Regions from separate parts of the Enterococcus sp. CR-Ec1 genome, predicted to be linked through region 2. Evidence: predicted binding sites of a transcription regulator. Region 2 holds the regulator's gene; the other holds the start of a gene.
What was found. Region 2 encodes LexA, which represses DNA repair genes until DNA is damaged. Its sites were predicted from a motif close to CNAACANNTGTTNG; they were not measured.
Positions count from the first base shown of each region.

Region 1: a site for LexA is predicted at 5,645-5,658, ahead of dinB (DNA polymerase IV). Genes of this name have one in related genera too.

Region 1 is NZ_CP025223.1:1,417,746-1,428,897, reverse strand. It holds gene CXM95_RS06865 (ABC transporter ATP-binding protein) at 1-519, opposite strand, end outside; gene nrdD (anaerobic ribonucleoside-triphosphate reductase) at 806-3,001, shown strand; gene nrdG (anaerobic ribonucleoside-triphosphate reductase activating protein) at 3,082-3,678, shown strand; gene CXM95_RS06845 (DNA alkylation repair protein) at 3,815-4,471, opposite strand; gene dinB (DNA polymerase IV) at 4,492-5,616, opposite strand; gene CXM95_RS06835 (P-II family nitrogen regulator) at 5,767-6,108, opposite strand; gene CXM95_RS06830 (ammonium transporter) at 6,125-7,342, opposite strand; gene rsmI (16S rRNA (cytidine(1402)-2'-O)-methyltransferase) at 7,515-8,375, opposite strand; gene CXM95_RS06820 (DNA replication initiation control protein YabA) at 8,450-8,797, opposite strand; gene CXM95_RS06815 (PSP1 domain-containing protein) at 8,817-9,617, opposite strand; gene holB (DNA polymerase III subunit delta') at 9,647-10,579, opposite strand; gene CXM95_RS06805 (cyclic-di-AMP receptor) at 10,594-10,923, opposite strand; gene tmk (dTMP kinase) at 10,956-11,152, opposite strand, start outside.
Region 2 is NZ_CP025223.1:1,800,233-1,811,384, forward strand. It holds gene recJ (single-stranded-DNA-specific exonuclease RecJ) at 142-2,442, shown strand; gene CXM95_RS08650 (adenine phosphoribosyltransferase) at 2,454-2,966, shown strand; gene CXM95_RS08655 (hypothetical protein) at 3,042-3,254, opposite strand; gene lexA (transcriptional repressor LexA) at 3,384-4,004, opposite strand; gene CXM95_RS08665 (DUF896 family protein) at 4,141-4,380, shown strand; gene tkt (transketolase) at 4,481-6,478, shown strand; gene CXM95_RS08675 (glucosaminidase domain-containing protein) at 6,851-7,720, shown strand; gene cysK (cysteine synthase A) at 7,921-8,850, shown strand; gene CXM95_RS08685 (Fur family transcriptional regulator) at 9,018-9,458, shown strand; gene CXM95_RS08690 (RidA family protein) at 9,455-9,841, shown strand; gene CXM95_RS08695 (DnaD domain protein) at 9,953-10,654, shown strand; gene nth (endonuclease III) at 10,679-11,152, shown strand, end outside.

The DNA.
Region 1 (11,152 bases), 380 kb from region 2:
TCCCGTGGGTTCATCAGCAAAAAGGACCGCCGGACGACTGATGATCGCCCGAGCAGCAGCGACCCTTTGTTTTTGCCCTACAGACAATTCTTCTGGGTAGCGATCCAACAAGTGTTCGATCCCTAACAAATTGGCCGTCTCCTCGATACGTACTTGGGTTTCCTTCACGGGCAAACGATCAATCGCTAAAGGCAGCAAAATATTGTCTCTGGCTGTCAATGTCTCTAAAAGATTAAAATCTTGAAAGATGAAGCCAATCTGCTGACGGCGAAAATCGCTGAGGGCTTTTTCCGACATTCGGGTAATGTCTTTGCCATCGATATAGATCGAGCCTAAGCTAGGTCGCATGATTGAAGACAAAAGATTCATCAAGGTCGTTTTCCCAGCACCGCTTGGCCCCATGACCCCAACAAATTCTCCTTGATCCACTGCAAAAGAAAGGTTATCTAATACTTTGGTTTGATTGAAACGGGTGCCGTAACTTTTTGTCAGATGCTTCACATCGATCATATTTTTCACACAGAACCCTCCTTTAAAAAAATTCTCTCCTTATGGTAGCATACTTTATCATTGAATACTTCTGCTTCAAAACAGAGAAAAAATATATTTAAAAAAGTTTTTATTCATTATGTGAAACATGGAACAACCAAATCCTTAATCTTATCAAGTTTTCTCGAAAACACCTCAATGAATATACACCATATATTGTGTATATCCAAAACACAAACCCTTTTCGACTACTATATATAGTTGCTCATTTCTACAATTTGTTTTATTATATTGTGGAAGATAAGGAGTGGTAGAAATGATGAACATTAAGAGAAATCCTGAGCAAGGGTTGGAAAGACAGTCCGCTTTGCGTCAGTTAAAAATCGTAAAACGTGATGGACGGCTTGTCGATTTTGATGATCAAAAAATTTATGATGCGTTAGTGAAAGCCCTGAGAAAAATCAACGGTGAGCTTTCTCCCATCGACCACGAAAAAATCACCGAGATCGTTGACAGTGTCGATCACGAGATCGCGGAACGTTTTCGTACAAATGTAAAAATCTATGAGATCCAAAATATCGTCGAGCATATCTTGTTAGCAAAAAACGAGTATGCCTTGGCTGAAGAATATATCAACTACCGGACCCATCGTGATTTCGAACGCAGCAAAGCAACAGACATCAACTTTACGATCAATAAATTGATGAATAAAGATCAATCGGTCGTCAATGAAAATGCCAATAAGGATAGTAACGTGTTCAACACACAACGTGATTTGACCGCTGGGATCGTAGGAAAATCGATTGGTTTGAAAATGCTGCCTCCTCACGTGGCAAATGCCCACCAAAAAGGCGACATTCATTACCATGACTTGGATTATCATCCATATACCCCAATGACTAACTGCTGCCTAATCGATTTTAAAGGCATGCTAAATAATGGATTTAAAATTGGGAACGCCGAAGTGGAATCGCCAAAATCGATCCAAACGGCCACCGCTCAAATCTCACAAATCATTGCAAATGTAGCATCGAGTCAATATGGTGGCTGTTCTGCTGATCGAACAGATGAATTATTGGCTCCTTTTGCTGAGTTGAATTACCAAAAACATTTAAAAGATGCCGAAGAATGGATTGAGACACCCGAACGTCGGGAAGCTTACGCGAAGAGCAAAACCCGCAAAGATATCTACGATGCAATGCAAAGTCTAGAATACGAAATCAATACGTTATTCACCTCTAACGGACAAACGCCGTTTACTTCCCTTGGCTTTGGTTTAGGAACCAACTGGTTCGAACGGGAAATTCAACGAGCGATTCTCCAAATTCGCATCAACGGGTTAGGCAGTGAAAAGCGTACTGCTATTTTCCCGAAATTGATTTTTAGTATTCGCCGTGGGGTCAACTTGGCACCTACCGATCCGAACTATGATATTAAAGAACTGGCTTTAGAATGTGCCACTAAACGGATGTATCCGGATATTTTGAATTATGATAAATTGGTTGAATTGACTGGCAGCTTTAAAGTGCCGATGGGCTGTCGTTCTTTCTTGCAAGGCTGGAAAAACGAACGTGGTGAAGAAATCAATGTCGGTCGGATGAATCTAGGTGTCGTGACATTGAATATTCCACGGATCGCCTTAGAAGCAAATGGCGATCAAGAAAAATTCTGGTCACTGCTGGAGGACCGTCTGCAAATCGTTAAAGATGCCCTTGTCTATCGAGTGGAACGCTGTAAAGAAGCGAGTCCCGCCAATGCGCCGATCCTTTATATGTATGGGGCTTTCGGTGAACGTTTGGATCGCAAAGACAATGTCAACGAATTATTCAAAAACAAACGTGCCACTGTTTCGCTTGGTTACATTGGTTTATACGAAGCTGCTTCGGCTTTTTACGGTGGAACTTGGGAACAAGACCCAGAAGCAAAGGCCTTTACGATGGCGATCGTGAAAGAATTGAAAGCTCATGCCGATGCCTGGGGCGATGAATACGGCTATCATTTCAGTGTGTACTCGACCCCTAGTGAAAGCTTGACCGATCGTTTCTGTCGCTTAGATACCGAAAAATTCGGTGAAGTTGAAAATATTACCGACAAAGAATATTATACCAATAGCTTCCACTATGATGTGCGGAAAAATCCGACACCATTTGAGAAACTTGATTTTGAAAAGGACTATCCAAAATACTGTTCTGGTGGCTTTATTCATTACTGTGAATATCCAGTCTTGCAGCAAAATCCAAAAGCGTTAGAAGCAGTTTGGGATTACGCATATGATCGGGTCGCTTATCTTGGAACAAATACCCCTATCGATCACTGTTACGAGTGCGGATATGAAGGAGACTTTAATCCAACCGAACGAGGCTTTGAATGTCCACAATGTGGCAATCACGATCCAAAAAGTTGTGATGTTGTCAAAAGAACCTGCGGGTATCTTGGAAATCCTCAAGCTCGCCCGATGGTCAACGGTCGTCACAAAGAAATCTCTGCTCGGGTCAAACATTTGCAAGAATAATCATAAAAGGAGTGTTAGATTTCTTCTACACTCCTTTTATCGAACAACCCCTGTAATTCACAATAGAAAGAAGTTTTCGTATGAGAAATCCTAAGCCCCAAGAATGGAAAGCAAACGAGTACAGTCAAAATTATATTGCTGATTACAAAGCCTTCAACTTTGTGGACGGTGAAGGCATCCGAAATAGTTTATATGTGAGCGGCTGCCTGTTTGCTTGTGAAGGCTGTTTCAACAAAGCCGTCCAAAACTTTCGCTACGGCACACCTTTTACCCAAGAGCTAGAGGATCGAATCATTGAGGATCTGCGACATGACTATGTTCAAGGACTGACCCTCCTAGGCGGCGAACCTTTCTTGAACACGACGGTCTGTCTGAAAGTTGTTGATCGCGTTCGCGCCGAATTTGGTCATAGCAAGGACATTTGGAGCTGGTCAGGCTACACTTACGAAGAACTGCTCTTGGAAACCCCTGACAAACTAGAACTTTTATCCAAAATTGATATTTTGGTGGACGGCCGTTTTGAACTCAGCAAGCGAAACCTAAACTTGCAGTTTCGTGGTAGCAGCAATCAACGAATCATTGATCTTGCTGCATCTCGAGAACAAGGAAAAGCGGTTATCTGGGCAAAGTGCAAAGATGCTGAAGCAAGCTACGAACAAATCAAAAAACAAATTTAACGACTCAAAACACCGTGCATCTTGAGATGACCCCAAAAGTTAGACCAAAAAATCGAACTTTTGGGGTCACCACATCTTCCTTCAAAGATGATGCACGGTGTTTTTTTTGTTATATAAAAATCAGTGACCAAGCTTTTTAAAGGTACTTACTTGCTTCACGAACCGTCAAAGGCGCCAGACTTTTTTGATGGCGTAGAAGAAAATCTTGGACCCACTGAGGATTCGTCTTGGCATAGTCTCGCAAGCTCCAGCCAATGGCTTTGTTGATAAAGAATTCAGAACTCCCCAAATTGTTGACAAGGATCTCTTCAAGTAATGGTCGATCCATCTGTTCTTTTTGCAACAATTGGTGAAGAATCGCCACTCGCCGTAGCCAAAGATTATCCTCAAGACTCCAACGAAGCATCTCAACCTTTAACGCTGGCAGTCGGCGAACAAGCTTTCTGACGACCTCACTTAGTGCGTCCACGCTATCCCACCAAGATTTCGTTATGACTAACTGTTCAATTTTTGCTAGATCAACGGCTGATAAAAAGGGCTCCAGCGCCACTAAATAATCAATCGCAAGGTACTGGTGTTCCCGATAGCTGCTTTGCCAACATTGATCGATAAATTCCCAATCGATTCGTTTCATTTGTTTTGCTACTTTAAAGGCTGCTTTTTCCTGCTGACGGCGCAACGGTGTAGGGATGCCTAAAAACTCAAACTGATGCCGCATATAGGCGGCCATTTTTTCCCTTCGTTCTTCATCAGCCAAAGCAATCATCGTTTCATATACTTGATAGATCGTCATATTGGTCCTCCTTTTTAGGTCTACTGATCGTCAGATGTTTGCCATAAAGGCAGTACGATATTTTCATAGGTCAGAGGATCGAGATTTGTGACGGTGATTCCCAAAAGACGAATGCCTTTTTCAAGACCTAAAATCTCTTCCCAAATGAGACTGGCTTCCGAAAATAACTGTTCTTTTTTATGAACGTAAATCGGCAAAGTCACTCGTTTAGTGATCGTAGAGTAATCACTGTAACGGACTTTCAACACGACTGTTTTGCCATGTTTCTGTGTGCGCTTTAGTGATCTCTCAACTTCTTCTGCGATGGCGCGTAATTGACTTAAGACTTGTTCTTCACTCGTTAATGGATTGCCGTATGTATGCTCCTTACCGACTGATTTTCGTTCTCTGGTCACACTGACTGGTGAATCATGGATTCCTCTAACTTTACGATACAAAGAATACCCCATTTTGCCAAATTCGCGGATCAACGCCATCTCACTCCAAGTGTATAGATCTGCTCCTGTAAAAATGCCTAACTCATGCATCCTGGGGACAGTTTTCTTCCCGATCCCATGAAATTTATCGATGGGTAGTTGTTGTAAAAAGGCCACTGCCTCATCCGGCATCACCACTGTTAACCCTCGTGGTTTATGATAATCCGAGGACAATTTTGCCAAAAATTTGTTGTAACTGACGCCTGCCGAACAAGTCAAATGGGTCTCATGCCAGATGTCTCGCTGAATCAGACGAGCGATCTTAATTGCTGAAGGACAGTTGATTTTGTTCACTGTGACGTCCAGATACGCTTCATCAATTGAAACTGGTTCGATGATGTCGGTGTATCGGTGAAAAATTTCTCTGACTTGCTGGGACACTTCACGATACTTTTGATGATTCCCCGGTTTAAAAATCGCTTGCGGACAAAGCTCGTAGGCTTTTTGTGCGCTCATTGCCGAATGGATGCCATATTGTCGCGCCAGATAATTCGCTGTCGTGACCACTCCTCGGCCGCCGGTATCACTTGGGTGACGGGCAATGACAAGGGGATGCTTGGCCAGCTCAGGATCATCCCGTTCTTCCACCGAAGCAAAAAAAGCATCCATATCAATATGAATAATTTTGCGGCTCGTATCATTTTTTAAGGGAAATTGCAGTTCCGACATCGTTGCTCACCTCGCTTCTTATTATAAACGAACAGAAGTTCCCTATCAAGCAAGGAATCAAGACAAAGACGCAAAAAGGACCAATTTTCATTGGCCCTTCCCTATACGTTCGCTACTTTTGCTGCACGGTTCATGACCCAAGAAGTTCTGCTATAAGGCAGCTTCTCCTCGTTCATTGGTGCGAATCCGAATCGCTTCTTCCAAAGGGTAGACGAATATTTTGCCATCACCGACTTCATCTGTCCGACAGATCGATACAATCAGCTCAATCACGGCATCGACTTTTTCATCTGCCAAAACAAAGCGGACATTTACTTTCGGTAAGAGAGTCGTGATCACTTCTTGGCCACGAATAAACTCTTTTAACCCTTTTTGATTGCCACACCCGAGAACTTGACTGACCGTCATCCCACTGATCAGATCCGATTGATCCAAAGCGGCTTTTAGCTCCTCTAATTTTTCTTGGCGAATAATCGCTTCAACTTTTTTCATGACTGCTCCTCCACTCTTAAGAATCTAACCCCATAAAGGTAGGATAGGCCGTTTCATCATGTTCGATCCGATCCATCCCCACCGCTTCTTCTTGCTGAGATACGCGAATCGGCATCACCCATTTGATCAAGGTAATTATGACAAAGGATAGGATACCAGCGAACAAAATCGTAAATACGATACTTTCGGCTTGTGCGATAAAAAGATCAACACCGCCATAAAGCAATCCTGAATGTCCACCAACAGCGGGATCGGCAAAGATCCCGGTCATCAAACCACCGAAGATTCCGCCTACCCCGTGACAACCAAAGGCATCCAATGCATCATCTAACCCTAATCGATGTTTGATGACGGAAATAAAGAAGTAACAAAACGGACTGACTAAAGCGCCAATGATAAAGGAAGACCAAAGGGAGACAAACCCCGCCCCTGGTGTGATGGCAACTAAGCCCACCACTGCACCTGTACAAGCACCGACGATTGTCGGTTTTCCCACGACGATTTTTTCGATCAGCATCCAAGAAAGCATCGCACTGGCTGCTGCTGTATTCGTGGTCATTAGGGCGTGGATCGCTAGACCATCAGCTGCTAACGCAGAGCCAGCATTAAAGCCAAACCAGCCAAACCATAAAAGACCGGCACCTAGTACAACAAAGGGAATATTATGAGGACGATATTCGGTTTGATGAAATTCTCGTCGCTTACCGACAACGATCGCTAAGACTAGCCCACTGATTCCCGAACTGATGTGAACGACATTGCCTCCTGCAAAGTCGATCGAGCCGATCGCATCTAAGAAGCCACCGCCCCACACCATATGCGCCATTGGAAAATACACGAAAACCAGCCAGAAGCCAATAAATAGAAAAATAGCAGAGAACCGCATTCTTCCAACGACTGATCCAGTGATAATCGCCGTTGTGATCAAAGCAAACATCATTTGAAAGGCAGCAAACAACCCTTCTGGAATTCCCTCTCCTTCTGACATCGAAACATGATTGAAAAAGACTTTGTCTAAATTGCCAATAAATGATCCTGTCCCGCTAAAGGATAATGTATACCCTAGAGCGACCCAGAGGACGGACGCCAAGCCCATCGTACAAATCACCATCATCATGGTATTGAGGATGTTTTTGCGTCGTTCCAATCCTCCATAAAAAAATGCCAATGCTGGAGTCATTAGAAAAACCATACCGCTACAAATTAAAATAAATGCAATATTCCCTGTATCCATTTTACACGCCTCCCTTTCTATATGTTAGCTATCCTAACACCATATTTTCGAATAAGCTAGATTTTTCTGAGAAAAACATGAATTTTCTGAAAATAGCTGACTTTATATGTTAGGTAATATCACATAAGTGAGCGTGTGGTACAAAAAAATACCGAGAGAAGTCTCGGTATGATTACTCTTCTATTTGGTGATACGCTTGATAGACAAGCTGTTTCTTTACTTGATTACGTTTAGCCACTTCTTTGATTGCTTCTTTTGAGGACATTTCGGCCTCTTCCATCAAGGCAGCTACTTGTTCTGCGTAACTTCCTTCATAAACAATTTCATGTATTTCAGAAGAGCCTTCCACCAACAGACAGCATTCTCCTTTGATTGGCTGCTGCTCTAAATAGTCGATCAATTCAGAAAAGGTCCCTCGCAAGTATTCTTCATGGATTTTTGTCAATTCTCGGCAAATGACTGCCTGACGTTCACCAAATACCTCTAGCATTGTTTCAATCGTCGCTGCGATTCGATAGGGTGACTCATAAAAAATCATCGTTGCTTTCTGGGTCGCTAATTCACTCAAGGCTTGTTTTTGTTCTTTTTTCTTACGAGGTAAAAAGCCATAAAAAAGATTTGGTTGCGGCGATAAGCCTGAAGCAATCAACGCTGTCAAACCTGCCGTAGGTCCCGGAAGCGCAATCACCGCGATTCCTTCAGCTAGACAGGCCTTGACTAATTCATGCCCCGGATCACTGATGGAGGGCATACCAGCATCGCTGCATTGGGCAATGGTCTTGCCCATCTGCAGCTGTTCTACCAAATGCGGAACTCGCTCTTTATAATTGTGTTCATGTAAGCTTTTTTGCGGTGTCGAGATCTCAAAATGATTCAACAATTTCTGGGTATTGCGAGTATCTTCACTTGCGATCAGGTCCGCTTCTTTTAAAATTTTGACACAACGGACCGTCATATCTTCCAAGTTCCCGATCGGTGTCGGAACAAGATACAGTTTTCCAGTGTCTTGTTTATAACTTTGTTGCTTTTGCATGTACTGCTCCTTTCGAAAAAAAGACCAGTGGAAACTGATCTTTTTTCTAACGAACCTATTAGACTGTCAGTCAGTTATTTGCCGCTTTCACGATAGATCACTTCTAGACAAAATGCACAAGGTTCATCATGTTCTCTGCGAGAACCGTATAAGTCATAACAAACATGAAATCCTTCTTCGTAAATCTTTTCTAAATTCATTCGTGATTTAGAAAGTTCTTGTTTGACCGATTCAGCGGGTGCATCTGCCACTTGGTTCAACTCACGAATGTGTTCACGTAAGCGTTGATTTTCCAATTCTAATGTCGTATTTTTTTCGACGATTTCTTGCAAAGACTGCTTCATTTCCGCTAGATTATTTAAGGAATTTTGCAACTCCGATTCTAACTGATTCAATCCGTCATATATTGATCGTTTGTCCATGCTCATTATGGTCACCTACTTATTTTGTCACTAGTTCTTCATAATCATATTCGATTGGTGTTTGCCGATCATGCAAACGGACTTTGATCACTCGGCTCAACAGGTCCAGCCCAACCACACGTCCTTTGCCATCTGGCGTTTCAACTTCCTTGCCGCGATCCGGCAATTCTTTTTTCGCCCGCTCATATTCTTCACTTTCATACTTAAGACAGCACATCAAACGACCGCATAATCCTGAGATTTTCGCAGGATTCAAGGAAAGTCCTTGATCTTTAGCCATCTTGATGGATACAGGGATAAAATCCCCTAAAAACGTCGCACAGCATAGTTTGCGACCACAGGGCCCAACTCCGCCTAGTGCCTTCGCTTCATCCCTGACACCGATTTGGCGCAGTTCAATCCGGGTATGAAATTCACTTGCCAAGTCTTTGACTAATTCGCGAAAGTCAACACGGCTTTCTGCAGTAAACGAAAAAATCAGTTTTGTCCGCTCAAAGGTATAGGCTACTCGAATCAGTTTCATTGGCAACTGATGTGCGCGGATTTTTTCTTTTCCAATTTTTAACGCTTCATCTGCCGCCTTTTGATTGGCTGCTGCCTGTTCCAAATCTTTCTTCGTCGCCCGACGTAAGATAGGTTTGACTACCTGAGGCAAATCGCTCTCATTCATTTCTCTGCTTTTGGTGACGACTGTGGCAAGACATTTAGCATCTTGTGATTCCACGATGACTTGGTCATTTATAGTATAGGTCTGTTTTTTCGGTGTGTAAAAATAAATCTGGCCTACGTCATGATAACGCACTCCGACAACTTCGATCATCTCTGGTCTCCTTTTCCGGCTGCTGCGTTTTATCCATAGATGATTTTCACGGAAAATTGTTCTGCCACACCTTGGAAAGACACATTGGCTTGCAACTTTTTTTGTGCTTGCAATGCGGCTTCAATGGCACGATTGATCTCTTTTCCCCATAAACCTTGCCCCAACAATCGATCCCGCTCCTCTTGAAAGTAAAATAACAAGAGCAAAAAGATTTCTGATTGCTGATTTTTTTCTTTTGCTAGACCCAATAATTTTTTCTGAACAAAAATAAATGCTTGCGGGTCTTTCTTCAAAAGGTAATTCACCCAACGCTTAACAGCATCCTTAGTTTCATTAAACCATTCATCTTGCGAGATTTCAACTGCTTTATGATAACTATTGGTCAAGTGGCTTAGAAGTCGGCTTGTCTCTTTAGAAAGTCCCTCTTCTTGTAACTTTTCTTGCAGTTTTTCTTTTGACAAAGGAGAGAAATGAATGATCTGACAGCGAGACTGGATGGTTGGCAAAATACGACCAAGGCTCTCCGTTTCTAAGATCGCCAGAAAGTTTCCCACTGGTTCTTCTAAAAACTTTAGTAAACTGTTGGCAGCGCTGTTGTTCATTTTGTCAGCTTGAGACAAAATAAAGATTTTCAAACGGCTTTCAAAGCCGCTTTTTGAGAACTCCTCTTGCAGCTGTCGAATCTGGTCGACTTTGATCATCTGCCCATCAGGTTCAATTTGGATAACGTCAGGATGCTCTCCTTGGGCGATCCGTAGACAATTGCTGCATGCACCACATGGCGCTTCTTCTTGTACATTGGCACAAAAAAGGCGTTTTGCGAGCCATAGACTTAGTTCATGCTTGCCAGTCCCCTTGTCCCCTTCAAAAAGATAAGCATGAGCAATGCGCCCATGCTTGATACTTTTTTTTAGTTGGGCAAAAACAAGAGGCTGGTATTCTTGTAGAAATAACTCCTCCATGAAATGCTCCTTTTTTAATATTGATGGAATCCGTCAACTGGCAGCACGAATACGGTGGCGCCACCGACTTCGACTTCGACTGGATAAGGAACTTGACCATCTAAGGATATATCTAGTGACATCGGTGTCGAGACATATTGCTTTCTTGATTGACAGGTTTTTTTAATCAATTCTAACGCATCTTGCACACGGTCATCTTCAATACCAATGATAAACGTACTATTACCAGCCTTTAAAAAACCACCCGTTGATGACAATTTTGTAGCACGGATATTGGCATCAATAAACTCATTTGCCAAACGATTACTGTCTTTGTCTTGTACGATTGCCATAATTAATTTCATGGGACCATCTCCTTTGTGTTATCCAACCTACCCTAGATTGATTTGAAGTAAGCAGGATACGATTCAACGATTGCTGAATAGCTGGATTCAACAACTTCTTGTAACCCCATTCTAGCATCAATCTTATGAATGCGTACAGGATTTTCTTCCGCTAGCTTTAGATACGCATGACGAACCCGTTGATGAAACTCCAATCCTTCCGAATCTAGTCGGTCATATTGATGTGCAC
Region 2 (11,152 bases):
TGAGAGCAATTAAGAAAAGAGTTTGCCGGCGCATCGTTCGCTGCAAGCTCTTTTTTGTGATATGAAAAAATAAATTGTTTCTTTCGTTGTTTTTCCTTTTTACATAAACTTTGCTATAATAACCTAGTTAGGAGTGATTTGGTGAAACGTGCAAATTTTCATTGGGTGCGACCGCAAGATAGCGAAGCTACCCCTGTATTTAAAGAATTGATCCAAGCAAGAAAGATTCCTGAGCGCATCGGCGCGTTGCTATGGCAAAGAAATATTCGAACAGCAGAAGCGCTAGACGCTTTTTTATCAACGGATCTGCAATACCTTCATGATCCGTTTCTCTTTCATGATATGGATAAGGCCGTGGAACGGATCCATGAAGCCATTTTAAATGGTGAGCGGATCTTGATTTATGGCGACTATGACGCAGATGGGATTACGAGCACCACCGTATTAAAAGAAACACTGGAGTTGCTAGGGACTGAAGCTGAATATTATCTGCCCAATCGCTTTTCAGATGGGTATGGTCCCAACATAACTGTCTATCAAGATAAAATTGCGGCAGGGACTCAATTGATCATCACCGTTGATAATGGGGTATCTGGACATGAGGCAATTGCTTATGCTCAAGGGCAAGGGGTCGATGTGATCGTGACGGATCACCATGAACTTCCTGCAGAACTCCCAGAAGCCTTTGCCATCGTTCATCCCCGTCACCCTGAAGGAAACTATCCGTTTGGTGATTTAGCGGGAGTCGGTGTCGCATTTAAAGTGGCTTGTGCCCTATTAGAAGAAGTGCCCGTCGAACTGCTGGACCTTGTTGCAATTGGGACGATTGCTGATATGGTTTCTTTGACAGATGAGAATCGACTACTAGTCAGCAATGGCCTGAAAATGATCCAACAAACTGATCGGCTTGGTTTGAATGAGTTGTTGACGGTCAGTGGATTGAAAAAACGAACAGTCAACGAAATCGATATTGGTTTTGCTGTTGGCCCCCGCCTCAATGCAATTGGTCGGTTGGAAGATCCTAATCCTGCTGTTCGTTTGTTAACCACATTTGATGAAGAAGAAGCAGTAACCTTAGCCAAGACATTAGATACGATCAATCAGCAGCGAAAAACTTTCGTTGAAGAAATCATGAAAGAAGCGCAAGAAAAAATCGACCCTGCCAATCATGTTCATCTGGTCGTAGGTGATAACTGGCACGAAGGGGTTTTAGGAATCGTAGCTGGACGTATCATGCAAAGTACCGGACAGCCCGTGATTGTTTTGACCAAAAAAGAAAATGGGTTAGCAAAAGGGTCAGGTAGAAGTGTCGCTGCGTTGAATCTATTTGAAATGTTGGCTACGATGAAAGACATGTTTACCAGTTTTGGTGGTCATCATGCGGCGGTTGGCTTAAGTATCCCGATTGATCATTTGGACATGCTACAAGCTCAGATGAATCGCTATGTGGAAGAAAATGGAATTGATCTTAGTCAGGGAATCCCCTTAGCGATCGATGAGGAACTGCCATTGGCGGAAGTATCGATCAACTTTATTGAGTCTTTAAACGTTTTAGCGCCTTTCGGAACGGACAATCCGTTACCGAAATTTCTGTTTTCCAATTTATCGACTCAAAATGCCCGCCAGATTGGTACCGAAAACCAGCACTTGAAGTTAGTGATGACAGATGAGTCCAATCTACAGCTAGATGTGATTGGCTTTGGTTTTGGAAAAGACTCAGTAGAGTTTGAAAATGATCGACTATCGATCGTCGGTCAGCTTTCAATCAATGAATGGAATGGCAACAAAAAACCGCAGCTGATGTTGGATGACTTTGCAGTGGAAGGGCTGCAGTTGTTTGATTATCGTTCGAAAAGGAGTCGGCAAGGTGTCTCTCTGGGAAATGAAACATTAGGGGTCGTTTTCAATAAGAAACTGCCTCGAGAGCTGCAAGGATTTTGTGGACAAACGATCTTATTCGACTCGGTGGCTGCTGTGAAAGATACATTTTGTGCTGGTCCGTTCCAAGAGATCGCGTTTTTAGATTGTCCTGCTGATATTGCTGTGATCAAAGAGGTCGTTCAAGCGCTTCATGCTTCAAGAATTGCGTTTGTGTTTTACTCGACGGAAGATGCCTATTTAGACGGGGTAGGAACCAGAGAGCAATATGGTCGGCTTTTTCAATTGATCAAGCAGCAGCCTCGTTTGGATATTCGCTACAAATTAAAGATGGTCGCTAACTATCTAAAAATTCCAGAAAAATTACTTATTTTTATGATTCAGGTGTTTTCTGAGCTGGAATTTGTTACAATACAAGATGGTGTTTTGAATAAAACGGCTGATCCTGTTTCTCGTCCGCTGACAGAGAGTCATTTGTATCAGCAACGACAAAAAATGATCAAAACAGAAGAATTTTTATTAATGAGTGATTTATCAACCCTACGTCAGTGGTTGACAGTCTAGGAGGAAAAAAAATGGATTTAAAAGAGTATATTGCTAGTATTCCGGATTATCCCCAAGAGGGAATTATTTTTCGGGACATCTCGCCGCTAATGGCTGATGGAGAAGCGTATCGTTATGCGACACAGCAGATCGTTGAGTATGCACAAGAAAAAGGCATCGATATGGTGGTAGGACCAGAAGCCCGCGGATTTATCGTTGGTTGCCCAGTTGCGTACCAGTTAGGTGTCGGCTTTGCCCCAGTACGTAAAAAAGGCAAATTGCCACGGGAAACCATTGAAGCAGAGTATGAAAAAGAGTATGGCGTGGATGTTTTGACGTTGCATGCCGATGCTATCAAACCAGGACAACGTGTCTTGATTTGTGACGATCTACTAGCAACTGGCGGAACGATCAAAGCAACGATTGAACTCGTAGAAAAACTAGGCGGTATCGTTGTGGGCTGTGCCTTTTTGATCGAACTAATGGATTTACATGGAAGAGATAAAATCCAAGGTGTTGAAATCAAGACGTTAATGGAATACTAAAAAAGAAGAAACAAAAAAGGACTCGCAGGAGTCCTTTTTTGTTTCTTCTGCCTTATGGCGTATGTAGGGGAAGGATCATGGTTCGTAACGATAAAAATCATGATCGTGATAATAATGGCGGTTACGTTTGCGCTCTGCTTGGCGGAATTTCTTTTCATCCCATAGCATGAACCAAAGCATCATTAGAGGACAAAAAATCAGAACAGCACTTAGAACGCCAAAATAGCCAATAACAATACCCATCAATAAAACCCATAACATAAAACCAAATCGACGAACTGCTTTCATCTCATTCACTCCTTAAATAATACGAACTTATGTTTGTATACTTATTATACGAATGTTTGTTCGGTTTGTAAAGAGGAAAGAAAAAAAATCTTCGTAAAAACGAAGATTTCCTAGTCAGCTCGTTGAGCATCAAAGCAGATGTCGATACAACCCAACAACCAATCCTAAAATCGTTACGTCAGGCAAAATGATTGGTTCTAAGTAATCATTTTCCGGTTGTAAACGAATGTAATTCTTTTCTTTATAGAATCGTTTGCAAGTAGCTTCATCTTCATCTGTCATAGCGATCACAATATCACCATTTTGCGCACTTTGTTGTTTGCGAACGATCACTTGATCGCCGTCAAGGATGCCAGCATTGATCATACTTTCTCCTCGGATCGTCAACATAAACAAACTACCGGTACTATTTGCTAAATCTGGCGGAATTGGAAAGAAATCGGATGCATCTTCCACTGCTAAAATCGGTTCTCCCGCAGTTACGACACCAAGCATCGGAATGGATGCTGGCTGAACATCGATTTTTTCAAGACCGGAAGAAGTTAATTCAATGGCTCTGGGTTTTGTAGGATCTCGCAAGATCAACCCCTTTTTTTCAAGTCGGGACAAATGGCCATGAACAGTTGAGGTAGAAGATAACTGAACGGCTTCGCCAATTTCGCGAACAGTCGGCGGATAGCCTTTTTCAGTGACACGGGTATGAATGAACTTAAGAATTTCGATTTGTCGATTTTCTGTTCGTTTTGCCAAAACTGACACCTTCTTTCATTTGATAACATTAGTGTACCATAGGTATATCGAATATTCAAACAAATGTTCGCTTTTTACACTATTGTTTTTATTCGCTAGTTTGTAGTAAAATCAAGAGGGAAAAGGAGGAACGAATATGCTATCTCAAGAAAAATTAGCTCGAATCAATGAACTTGCCAACAAGAAAAAAACAGAGGGTTTGACTGAGGCAGAAACGAACGAACAAAAAGTTCTACGTGACGAGTATTTAACCGCCTTTCGTGGAGGAATGCGTCACCATATCGAAGGAATGAAGATCGTTGATCCTGAAGGTGCTGATGTGACACCAGAGAAATTAAAAGAGATTCAAAAGAAAAAAGGTCTCCACGGCAGATAATTGTGAATTCCTTTTCATTGCTATTGAAATAAGCATCTGAATCACGTATAATAAAAGATGTAATAAAGGTAAAAAAAACCTAAATTAGGAGGAACTACCATTGTTTGATAAAATCGATCAATTAGGAGTGAACACCCTTCGTACATTAAGTATCGAAGCCGTACAAAAAGCCAATTCAGGACATCCAGGATTACCGATGGGGGCAGCACCCATGGCCTATGCCTTGTGGACCAAACACTTGAAAGTCAATCCAACGACTTCTCGCAACTGGGTGGATCGTGACCGTTTTGTTTTGTCTGCTGGACACGGTTCGGCGTTATTGTACAGCTTGTTGCATGTGTCTGGTTACGATGTGACCATTGAGGATCTAAAAAACTTCCGTCAATGGGATAGCCGCACGCCAGGACATCCAGAAGTCGATCACACAGACGGCGTGGAAGCAACCACTGGACCTTTAGGACAAGGGATCGCCATGGCAGTCGGTATGGCAATGGCCGAAGCCCACTTGGCTGCAACCTACAATCGCGACAAGTATCAAGTCATCGATCACTATACCTATGCCTTATGTGGCGATGGGGATTTGATGGAAGGTGTTTCGCAAGAAGCTGCATCCATGGCGGGTCACATGAAATTAGATAAACTGATCGTCTTGTACGATTCAAATGACATTTCCCTAGATGGTCCGACTTCAAAAGCCTTTACAGAAAATGTCGGTGCGCGTTTTGAAGCGTATGGCTGGCAACACATTCTCGTTGAAGACGGCAATGATTTAGAAGCAATCTCAAAAGCGATCGACGAAGCAAAAGCTGAAAGCGACAAACCAACCTTGATCGAAATCAAGACTGTGATCGGATACGGTGCGCCAAATCAAGGCACCTCTGCCGTTCATGGTGCGCCGATCGGTGCCGAAGGCATTTCTGCAGCTAAAGCGATTTATGGTTGGGAATACCCAGAATTTACCGTACCTGAAGAAGTTGCCGCGCGCTTCAAAGAAACCATGATCGATGAAGGGCAAAAAGCTGAAGCCGCTTGGAACGAAACCTTCCGTGCCTATGAAGCAGCCTACCCAGAACTTGCTGCGCAATTCAAACAAGCCTTTGCGGGTGAATTGCCAGCAGATTGGGATGCAACATTACCAAGCTACGAAGTTGGCAGCTCACAAGCTAGTCGGGTTTCTAGCAAAGAGATGATCCAAGCCTTATCCAAAGCCGTCCCTAGTCTCTGGGGTGGATCGGCTGACCTTTCTGGCTCCAACAACACGATGGTGGCAGCAGAAAAAGACTTTGAACCTGGCCAATACGAAGGCCGCAACATTTGGTTTGGTGTCCGAGAATTTGCGATGGCGGCAGCCATGAACGGCATCCAATTGCATGGCGGTACCCGAATCTATGGCGGGACCTTCTTCGTCTTCGTTGATTACTTGCGTCCAGCGGTGCGCTTGTCTGCGATCCAGCATGCACCTGTGATCTATGTCTTGACACATGACTCCGTGGCGGTTGGGGAAGATGGACCGACCCACGAGCCAATCGAGCAATTAGCTAGCGTCCGTTGCATGCCAAATGTCCAAGTGATTCGTCCAGCAGACGGCAACGAAACCCGTGCTGCTTGGAAACTGGCTATGACAACAACGGATAAACCAACGGTCTTAGTCTTAAGCCGACAAAATCTACCAGTGATCGAAGGCACGCAAACCGGTGCGGATGAAAATGTCGCAAAAGGTGGTTACGTGATTTCAAAACAAGCTGGTGAAACACCAGCGGGTATTTTGATCGCCACAGGTTCTGAAGTGAATCTTGCGGTCCAAGCACAAGCTAAATTGGCAGAAGAAGGCATCGATGTATCGGTGGTCTCCTTACCAAGCTTTGATTTGTTTGAAGCACAAAGCTCAGAATACAAAGAAAGCGTCTTGCCAAAAGCAGTGAAGAAACGGGTAGCGATTGAAGCGGCTTCCCCATTTGGTTGGGAACGTTACACCGGTTGCCATGGAAAAGTGATCGCGATCGATCACTTCGGTGCATCAGCACCTGGCGACAAAGTATTAGCAGAATTCGGCTTTAGTGTTGAAAATGTTGTGAATACTTTTAAATCAATCGATTAATTGATCGACAATCAATCAAAGCTAGCACGTTCGAGAATCTTTTCGATTTTCGAGCGTGTTTTTTTCGAGTACTGCTCACTCTGAAAGTGCCAGAGTGACTTATTTAAGGTAGTAGTGGCTAAGATTTCTGAAAAATGGTTTCACCACAAGATATAGACTTTTTTAAATAGTAAGAGAGAAGCAATACAACCCCATTCTAATAGTTTTTTTAAAAACTTCTCAGTGATTAACAAACTGAGAGGGATGTCCAGGAAGTTTTTTAAAAGTCTTTTGTCGGGTCGGAAGTGAACATTGTTTGCACTGCTAGGCATTTTTCCGTATAATAGCTGTATTGATTTATTTGAAAAAACGTACAGTTACTGGAGGAAAAAGATGGGAAGTTATCAAACAAGAAGTGAAAGACATCATCAACCAAAGAAGACGATGAAAAGACCTAGTAAAAAGGCGGTGGTCTCTTTGATGGGTGCAGGAATGATGTTAGCGCCAATGACGGTCACTTTCGTTCCTCAACAGGTACAAGCTGCTGAGAATCAATATGCGACGCAGGACATCTCAGGGTTCATCGAACAAATTGGCTGGTCAGCACAAGATGTTGCTGCCAACAATGATCTATATGCTTCTGTGATGATCGCTCAAGCGATTTTGGAAAGCGGCTATGGTTCTTCCGCATTATCCAATGCCCCCTATTACAATTTATTTGGGGTCAAAGGCAGTTACAACGGACAAAGTGTGTATATGCCTACCCAAGAGTATTTGAATGGTCAGTGGGTAGAGATGAATGAACCGTTTCGTCAATATAACTCTTATTGGGAATCGTTTCAGGATCATGCGAACGTCTTGCGAAGTACAAGTTTCGCGACAGGGACTGCTCATTACAGTGGTGTCTGGAAAAGCCAAACAACCTCATTTTATGATGCAACGAATTACTTGACGGGACGTTATGCTACCGATCCAGGTTACGCACAAAAACTGAACTGGTTGATCGAAACCTATCAGCTTACACGGTTCGATACAGGAACGACACAAAATACAGCCTGGACAAACACAACTAGCACAACGACCAGCGAAACAACGACGACCACGTATTCAGGTAGTACATCTTCAGCACAGAGCTATCAAGTTGCTTCTGGGGATACGCTTTGGGATATCGCCAACCGATTTGGCACAACCGTTGATGCGTTGATGGCATCGAATGGATTATCCAGTGAGATCATCGTTATCGGACAAGAGTTGATCGTATAAGTAAGTTAAAAACCTTAAGATGGATTGCTACAATTGCAGCCAATCTTAAGGTTTTTTTGACGTGGCAATCAAACTCTGGTCAGTGGAAATAGAACAAAGTATAAAACTATATGAAAAAAAATTTGAAATTGCTTACTTTTTATTCGCAACTCCGAGGTATTTTAGGTAGAATGGAAGAATAAGAACGGGAGGGATTTTCAATGACAAAAATCTATCAATCGGTCAATGAATTAGTTGGTCATACGCCAATCGTCAAATTAAATCATATCGTAGAAGAAGGTTCTGCTGATGTGTATGTGAAATTAGAGTTTTTCAATCCTGGGGGTAGCGTAAAGGATAGAATTGCTTTAGCCATGATTGAAAAAGCCGAAAAAAGCGGCTTATTGAAAGCCGGCGATACGATTATCGAGCCAACCTCAGGAAATACGGGGATCGGTTTAGCCATGATCGGTACGGCAAAAGGCTATCGGGTTGTGTTGGTTATGCCAGAAACGATGAGTATCGAAAGACGGAAAATCGTACAAGCTTATGGTGCAGAGTTGATTTTGACGCCTGGGTCTGAAGGGATCACAGGATCCATTAACAAAGCAAAAGAATTAGCGGAGCAAGACGGCTACTATATGCCATTACAATTTGAAAATCCAGCTAACCCAGAAATTCATGAAAAAACGACAGGAAAAGAAATTGAGGATGCATTTGAATCAAAAGGTTTAGATGCTTTTGTCGCTGGAATCGGCACTGGTGGAACGATCACTGGAGCGGGCAAAGAACTGAAGCGCGTCTATCCTAATTTGAAAATAGTTGGTGTTGAGCCTGCTGAATCTGCGATTTTAGAAGGTGGTAAGCCAGGACCGCATAAGATTCAAGGGATCGGTACTGGATTTGTCCCTAAAGTATTAGATACCGAAATTTATGATCAAGTCATTGCAATTGCCAGTGACGATGCGATGAAAACTGCACGGCAAGTTGGGATGAAAGAAGGGATTTTAGTTGGAATCTCTTCAGGGGCTGCGATCCAAGCTGCTTTACAGGTAGCAAAAGAACTAGGCAAAGGCAAAAAAGTTTTAGCAATCGTGCCTGACAATGGCGAACGTTATTTGTCCACAGCACTGTATCAGTTTGAAGACTAACAATCGAGAGAAAGCAGGCATTGAAATGTCTGCTTTTCTTTCTCGAAAAAAGGGGACGGAAGCGGGCTGAAAAAAGCGTTTTGCCTTTGAAAAAATAAGGAAAGCTGTTTGAATTTTTAGGTTTTACATAGTATGATAGGTGAGATAAGAGAAATGGAGGAACTCCTGTGAGTACGATCTACGATGAAGCGATCAAACGATTAAAACATGAAAATATTCGTATTACACCGCAGCGAGTAGCGATATTAGAGTTTTTAGCCAGTCACGATGCCCATCCGACCGCTGAAGAGATTTATCGAGCGATTGAAGTTCATTTTCCTGGTATTAGTGTCGCAACGGTATACAATAACTTACGTTTGTTCACAGAAATTGGCTTTGTAAAAGAAATGAATTATGGAGATGCCTCCAGTCGTTTTGATTTTACAACGGAGCCTCATTATCATGCTATCTGCCAAAAGTGTGGAAAGATCGCTGATTTTTACTATCCAGGATTGGAAGATGTCGAAATGGCGGCTTCGAAATTAACTGGGTATCAAATAAATAACCATCGACTAGAAGTTTATGGTCTATGTCCCGAATGCCAAGTGAAAGAGGAGGAAACAAAATGAAGATAATTTCTACAGATCAAGCACCACAAGCAATCGGTCCTTATGTTCAAGCAAAAATCGCAAACGGCTTTTTGTTTGCTTCTGGTCAAGTGCCATTAGATCCTGTTTCGGGGGAAGTTGTCGGTACGACGATTGAAGTACAGACTCAGCAAGTATTGAAAAATATCAACGCGATTCTTGAAGCGGCGGAACTTACGCCAGATGACATCGTTAAGACGACATGTTTTTTAAAAAATATGAATGATTTCGTTCCTTTCAATAATACCTATAGCACATTGTTCAATGAAGAGTTACCTGCACGTTCTGCTGTAGAAGTTGCCCGCTTGCCAAAAGATGTTTTGGTTGAAGTTGAGATCATCGCAGCAGTCAAAGAAAAAGCGTAACCAAGAATGAATCGTGGGACGTCCGCCTTTGCGTCGTCCCCTTTTTATTGGATCGATCTTGGACCAAAGGATCATAGAGTTTCAGGTGAATCAAGGAGAAGAGGATACAGTATGGTTTCGTTAAAGGACTATTTAGCAAAAGGGCAAACAACGATATCAAATTTGCTTTTAGAAAATTACCATCATCTTGGATTGACAAATGACGAATTTTTGTTATGGCTGCAGTTGTATCGCAGTCATGAGCAAGGAAATGATTTCCCCGATTTACGTGAGATTGCCTCTGTGATGGGGAGTGATCAAAAAGAAATTTACCATTGGTTAAATCAATTACTTAAAAAAGATGTATTGCGAATGGAATCAAAAAAAGATGCTGCCGGAAAAATGGTTGATTATTATGATTTCACAGGAATCTATGACCGTTTAGAATTTCTCTTGACACAGCAATCGAAAAATGAGGCAGTAGAATCAAATGAAGAAAAAATCCGTGGGTTATATCGCTTGTTTGAAGGCGAGTTTGGTCGGCCATTGTCAGCAATCGAATACCAGCGGATCGGGCAGTGGTTGGATGAGGACCATTACGATCCGGAACTGATTCAGTTTGCTTTGCGAGAAGCGGTTTTGAATCAGGCTTATAGCTTAAATTACATCGATCGTATCTTACTTTCTTGGGAACGTAAGAATATCACGTCGAAAGCGCAAGTTGAGGAAGAACAAAAAAGAAGAAAAAAACAATTTCTTCAAAATGAGAGTATTTCACAGGAAGAAGGGCCAATGCCTAAAATCCCTATGCATAATTGGTTAGAAGGAGAGTAATAGACAAGGAGTTCAAATAGTCCTATGATCAGCAAAGAAAAAACTATGATCGCCATCGAAACAATGTACGAGATGTTTCCCGAAGCGCATGGTGAATTAGTATCCAAAAATGCGTTTGAATTATTGATCGCAGTCATTTTAAGTGCGCAAGCAACAGATGTCTCGGTAAATAAAGTCACCCCGGCACTTTTTGAGGCTTATCCTACACCGCAAGCTTTGAGCGAAGCACCTTTAGAAGATGTGATTGCAAAAATCAAGTCGATCGGTCTGTATCGAAACAAGGCAAAAAATATCAAAGCTTGTGCTTCGGAACTATTGCTACGTTTTGGTGGTGAAGTGCCGAAAACAAGAGAAGATTTGGTTTCTTTGCCAGGTGTCGGCAGAAAAACTGCGAATGTGGTACTTGGTGATGCCTATGGGATACCGGCAATCGCTGTCGATACCCACGTCGAACGGGTGTCAAAAAGATTGCGCATTTGTAAATTAGATGCCAATGTA